2 regions of the Gordonia sp. G4 genome follow, and region 1 is predicted to be linked to the other one. Evidence: riboswitches for the same ligand, from Rfam matches in the RefSeq annotation. Region 1 holds a riboswitch; the other holds the start of a gene.

Region 1 (3,181 bases):
CGCATCGCCGTCGCCATCAGTTCGGGATTCTCCGCGCGGGTCACCGCGGTCGCCAGAAGCACTCCGTCGCAACCGAGTTCCATCGCCAGCGCCGCGTCGCTCGCGGTGCCGATGCCGGCGTCGAGGATGACCGGCAGCGGGTCGTCGAAGCGGGTATGGCAGTCGTCGACGATCATCTCGATGTTGTGCGGGTTGAGGATTCCGAGACCGGTCCCGATGGGTGACCCGAGCGGCATCACCGCGGCCACCCCGAGATCGGCGAGTCGCGCGGCCAGAACCGGGTCGTCGTTGGTGTAGGCCAGCACGACGAACCCGTCGCCGACCAGGGCGGCGGCCGCGTCGACGAGTTCGATGGCATCGGGCATCAGGGTGCGTTCGTCGGCGACCACCTCGAGCTTGACCCAGTCGGTCTCGAACGCCTCGCGCGCCAGCTGTGCGGTCAGGACCGCCTCGGCGGTGGTGTGGCAGCCGGCCGTGTTGGGCAGCACGGCGATGTCGAGCCGGCGCAGCAGATCGAAGACCCCGGTGCCCGAGGCGGCGTCGACGCGGCGGACCGCGACGGTGGTGAGTTCGGTGCCCGAGGCGACCAGTGCGCGTTCCAGGGTCGCGAGATTCGACGCGCCGCCGGTGCCGGTGATGAGCCGGGACGAGAAGTCGCGGCCCGCGATCCGCAACGGGTCCGGTGTCGACTGGTCAGCCACCCTGCACCGCCGTGACGATCTCGACGACGGCGCCGTCGGTCATGGTGTACCGGTCCCAGCGACCGCGCGGGACGACCGCGCCGTCCACCGCGACCGCGATCCCGCGGTCCGGCATCCCGAGCCCGGCGACCACGTCGCGCACCGAGGCGTCGTCGTCGACATCCATGCTCTCGCCGTTCACCGTGATACTCATTCCTCGACTCCTTCCAGGATCGACAGCACGCGCTCGGCGGTACCCGGGGCGAGGACGATCCCATTGCGCCCGTGCCCGGTCGCCACGACCGTGCGTGCGTCCACGCGGGCGACGAGCGGCAACCCGTCGGCGGTGCACGGCCGCAGACCCGCGGCCGCTTCGGTCAGTTCATACGTCCGCAGTCCGGGCAGGACCTCGATCGCGTCGGCGAGCAGGTCGGCGACGCCACCGGCCTGCGGCGCCCGGTCGGTCATCCCCTCGGCCTCGTACTGGGTGGCGCCGACGACGACCCCGTCGTCGCGTGGCACCAGGTAGACGGCCCGGCCGTGCAGGCGTGCCCGGACGACGTGGGCGGGCGGGGGCACGGACCAGCGGGTACGACGAAGCCGGAGGATCTCGCCCTTGGCCGGATGCAGGTCGGCGCCGGACCAGAGGGCCGTGGTGCCGAGCCCGGCGGCGAGCAGGATCTGCCCGTCGGAGCCCGGGTCGTCGAGATCGGCCAGGGACCCGACGCGGGCGGTGGCCAGTTCCACGCCGGCCGTCGTGACCGCGGCACGCAACGCCTCGAGGAGGCGCCGGTTGTCCACGGACCACTCCCCGACCGCGCGGTAGCCACCGACCAGACGAGAACTCAGCGACGGTTCGAGTGCCCGGATGTCGCGGCCGGTCACCGGCTGCAGCGCCGAGTCGGTGCGGGGCTGGCCGGCCCAGACGAAGTCGGCGAGGTGCCGCAGGTACTCGATGTCCGTGGCCGAGGCCGCGACGAACAGCGAGTCGGTGGCGGTGACGACGGCGGGGTCGTCGAGCCGCTTCACGAGCGCGGGCCAGAGCCGGACCGACTCCACCGACAGGGCGAGCGACGCCTCTTCGCCGGGATGTCCCTCGCCGAGCGAGCCGAGCATGCCACCCGCGACCCACGAGGCGCGCTCGTCGGTTCCGGCGTCGAGTACGCGAACCCGCCACCCGGCGTCGGCCGCGGCCAGTGCGCACGTCAGCCCGATGACGCCGCCGCCCACCACCGTCAGAGTGCGGTGAGCAGTCTTCCGAGGGGAATTCACGCTGGAATCACCTTCCTTCGCCGGAATGACCCGGATCAGGTTCGACGGTCAGCGGATCGGTCCGCACTCTCAGCCCGGCCGGTCCGGGCTCCCGTGTGTTCGTGCGGTCCACCCTACGCGGGGGCGTCAGGTGTCCGGTTAGCCTGGTCGGCGTGACGACCCCGAACCACACCAGGTCAGGGTCCGCGGATTCCGGCCACGCGACAGACCGTCGTCGTCGGCTCTCCTCGGCCCGCCTCTACCTGTGCACCGACGCCCGACGCGAGCGCGGCGACCTCCTCGATTTCGTCGGCGCCGCGCTGGCGGGCGGCGTCGACATCGTGCAGCTCCGCGACAAGAACTCGCCGGGTGAACGCGAGTTCGGGACGCTGGAGGCGCGGGAGGAGCTCGAGATCCTCGCGGGACTGCGGGCGATCACCGACGCGCACGGTGCGCTGCTGGCGGTCAACGATCGCGCCGACATCGCGGCGCTCGCCGGCGCCGACGTCCTGCACGTGGGACAGGGCGACCTGTCGCCGTCGGCGGCCCGCCGGATCGTCGGCCGCGACGTCGTCATCGGCGCCTCGACCCACGACCCCGAGCAGGCTGCCGCCGCGATCTCCGACGAAGACGTCGACTACTTCTGCGTCGGCCCGTGCTGGACCACGCCCACCAAACCCGGCCGCGCCGCCGCCGGCCTCGACCTCGTGTCCGCCACTGCGAAAATGCTTTCGGGGGCAACGCAATCGGCGAAACCGTGGTTTGCCATCGGCGGGATCGACGCCGGCCGCGTCGGCGAGGTCACCGCGCTCGGGGCACGGCGCATCGTCGTGGTGCGCGCCATCACCGCCGCCGCCGACCCGACCGCCGCGGCCCGGGAACTCGCCGGGATGCTGTAGCGAGTCGTCGTCGGGGACGAAACAGGTTTGCCCGGTCGGTGTCGCGGGTCTATGGTGGACCGATCATGTTGTGCATCACGAGCATTCTCGTAACCCGCCGCAGCGGGGTCTGAATCTGACCGACCCCCCGCTGCGGGTCGGTTGCGCTCTGGTGTCGGTCACCCGTTCTTCGACCGAAATCGGTTACCGAGATGCACCCTCTTCATCTGACTCATCGATCCTGTTCGTGGCATGAGCGCGACGACCGGCGCGGTGGCGATCTGTTCACCGAGCGGTACGGCCGTCCGCTTCCCCCTGGAATGCACGAGGAGGCCACCGGGATGACCTGGCAGGAATTCACCGACGAGTACT
Region 2 (3,181 bases), 1.2 Mb from region 1:
CACGTTCGACCTCATCGAACGGCACCGAGTCACCGTGACGGCACTCGTTCCCGCCCTGGCGCAACTCTGGTGCGCGGCAACCGAGTGGGAGCCGGCGGACGTCAGTTCGCTACGCCTGCTGCAGGTGGGTGGCGCCAAACTGGCCCAGCCCGATGCGGTCGCCCTCGACGAGGCCCTCGGCGACGTCGTCCAGCAGGTGTTCGGCATGGCCGAAGGGCTGATCTGCTACACCCGTCCCGGCGAACCGCGCGACCTGGTCCATCAGGTGCAGGGTTCCCCGATGTCGGAACTCGACGAGGTGCGGGTGGTCGACGAAGACGGCGCCGACGTCCCCGACGGCGTCGAAGGGGAACTGCTCGTGCGGGGGCCGTACACGATCCGCGGGTACTACCGCGCCGCGGCGCACAACGAGAAGTCGTTCACGCCGGACGGGTTCTATCGTTCCGGCGACAAGGTCACGAGACTGCCGTCGGGCCACGTCTCCGTGACCGGGCGCATCAAGGACACCATCGTGCGCGCCGGCGAGAACGTCGCCGCGGACGACGTCGAGGAGAACCTCCTCGCGCACGACTCGGTCCGGCAGGTCGCCGTGGTCGGACTTCCCGACGACGCGCTCGGCGAGAAGATCTGCGCCGCCGTGGTGCTCTCACACGAGCACCCGCCGGCCCAGCCGCTCGAACTCGCCACGATCCGGACGTTCCTCACCGGGCGCGGACTCGCATCGTTCAAGCTGCCGGACGTGATCCGCGTCGTGACCACACTCCCGGTCACCGCGGTCGGCAAGATCGACAAAAAGGTACTTCGCGAGACACTGCTCGCCGGCCCGCCCGCTCCCTGAGGTGCGAGGAGCGATAGCGACGAACGACTCCTGCTCCCTGAGGTGCGAGGAGCGATAGCGACGAGCCACGAAGGGCGTCGACGTGCCCTCCGACGCTCGATCACACCGGGGCGAGCGTCACTATCCCGGGATGGCTGTCGAGGTAGCGCTTGGTGAACGTGCACACCGGCCGCAGGCGGGCGCCCTGCTCGCGGGCATGGTGCACGACGGTGCGGGTGAGCCGGGTGGCGAGGCCGTGTCCGCTGTACTCGTCGTAGAGCACGGTGTGCAGCACGGTGATCGTGGTCTGACCGTCGACCGTCTCGGTCGAATAGCCGAGCACACCGACCAGGTCACCGGCGACCCAGAGTTCGAATCGGTCGCGGTCCGGGTTGTGCACCACCTGCGAGATCTGTTGCAGGATCGACTTCGCCGACTGTGGTGGTCGCTGACGATGCTTACGTAGCACCCGACCCTCCTCACCTCTTGATCGCGGACATCTGATCGCCGACGGGCGACTGCCGCGGCTCGACACCGGCACCGTCTGTGATCAGGGTCACACGCTACCTTACGGAACCGTAACTGCCGACCCCGATGGCGCTGCCGTCGCAGATCGAGACGGTTCACTCCCGCCCCGGGCCTGGCTCCGGACGAGTCGAGGTATGGTGACGGGCGCACGACAACTACACACCGCGGGGGCTCTCACGATGACCGAGGGCTGAGATGGCGACGGGCGGTCGCCGACCGCTCGAACCTGTCCGGGTAATGCCGGCGTAGGGAGAACCGCCATGGGCACACGTGTATCCGCCACGCGCACCGACAGCGCACCTGCCGATTCCGGGTTCCTGACCCTCGGTCCCATCGAGGGCAGCACCAAGCACTATCTCTCGGTCGACGACCTGCGTGTACCGCAGCGTCGCATCCACCTCACCAACGGCGAGCATCTGGACGTCTACGACACCTCGGGCCCGTACACCGACCGGTCGGCGCGCATCGACGTCGAGCAGGGCCTCGCACCCACCCGCGACAGCTGGCACCGGCCCGAGCCGATCGACGGCGCGAGCACCCAGCTGGCCTGGGCGCGCGCCGGGATCGTCACCGACGAGATGCGGTTCATCGCCGCCCGGGAGGGCGTCGACGCCGAACTGGTCCGGTCCGAGGTGGCGATCGGACGTGCGGTGATCCCGGCGAACCATCGTCATCCCGAGTCCGAGCCGATGATCATCGGGAAGCGCTTCGCGGTGAAAGTCAATGCGAACATCGGCAATTCGGCGGTCCGCAGCTCGATTTCCGACGAGGTCGAGAAGATGGTGTGGGCGACCCGCTGGGGCGCCGACACGATCATGGACCTCTCGACCGGCGCCGACATCCACACCACCCGCGAGTGGATCATTCGCAACTCGCCCGTCCCCGTCGGGACGGTACCCATCTATCAGGCGCTCGAGAAGGTCAACGGCGATCCCGCCTCGCTCACGTGGGAGCTGTACCGCGACACCGTGATCGAGCAGGCCGAGCAGGGCGTCGACTACATGACGGTCCATGCCGGAGTCCTGCTGCGCCACGTCCCGCTCACCGCTGAGCGGGTGACCGGAATCGTCTCCCGCGGTGGTTCGATCATGGCCGCCTGGTGCCTGGCGCATCACCGGGAGTCGTTCCTGTACACCCACTTCGACGAGCTGTGCGAGATCTTCCGCCGCTACGACATCACGTTCTCGCTCGGCGACGGCCTACGCCCGGGATCGATCGCCGACGCCAACGACGAGGCGCAGTTCGCCGAGCTCCGCACCCTCGGCGAGCTGACCACGATCGCCAAATCCCATGGCGTGCAGGTCATGATCGAGGGACCAGGGCACGTCCCCATGCACAAGATCGCGGAGAACGTACGCCTCGAGGAAGAGCTGTGCGAGGAGGCGCCGTTCTACACTCTGGGGCCCCTCGCCACCGACATCGCACCCGCATACGACCACATCACCTCGGCGATCGGTGCGGCGATGATCGCCCAGGCCGGCACCGCGATGCTCTGCTACGTGACACCGAAAGAGCATCTCGGCCTCCCGGACCGCGACGACGTCAAGGTCGGCGTGATCACATACAAGATCGCCGCGCACTCCGCCGACCTCGCCAAGGGGCACCCGCGGGCGCAGGAACGCGACGACGCACTCAGCAAGGCGCGCTTCGAATTCCGCTGGAACGACCAGTTCAACCTCGCCCTCGATCCCGACACCGCCCGCGCCTTCCACGACGAGACACTGCCCGCCGAGCCGGCCAAGACGGCCCACTTCTGTTCCATGTGCGGCCCCAAGTTCTGCTCGATGCGGATCTCGGCGGATGTCCGCGCCTACGCCGAGGAGCACGGTCTCGTGA

What was found. Region 1 has a riboswitch for thiamine pyrophosphate ahead of thiO (glycine oxidase ThiO). Riboswitches for the same ligand answer to the same signal wherever they lie in the genome.
Region 2: linked by a shared signal. The riboswitch ahead of thiC (phosphomethylpyrimidine synthase ThiC) and the one ahead of thiO (glycine oxidase ThiO) in region 1 are both predicted to bind thiamine pyrophosphate.

Annotation. Positions count from the first base shown of each region.
Region 1 is NZ_CM173442.1:1,029,046-1,032,226, forward strand. Features, by position in the region: gene thiG (thiazole synthase) at 1-701, opposite strand, end outside; gene thiS (sulfur carrier protein ThiS) at 694-894, opposite strand; gene thiO (glycine oxidase ThiO) at 891-1,952, opposite strand; TPP riboswitch at 1,947-2,057, opposite strand; gene thiE (thiamine phosphate synthase) at 2,105-2,830, shown strand; gene AC3B5T_RS04490 (hypothetical protein) at 3,151-3,181, shown strand, end outside.
Region 2 is NZ_CM173442.1:2,190,971-2,194,151, reverse strand. Features, by position in the region: gene AC3B5T_RS09750 ((2,3-dihydroxybenzoyl)adenylate synthase) at 1-838, shown strand, start outside; gene AC3B5T_RS09745 (GNAT family N-acetyltransferase) at 939-1,286, opposite strand; TPP riboswitch at 1,509-1,598, shown strand; gene thiC (phosphomethylpyrimidine synthase ThiC) at 1,606-3,181, shown strand, end outside.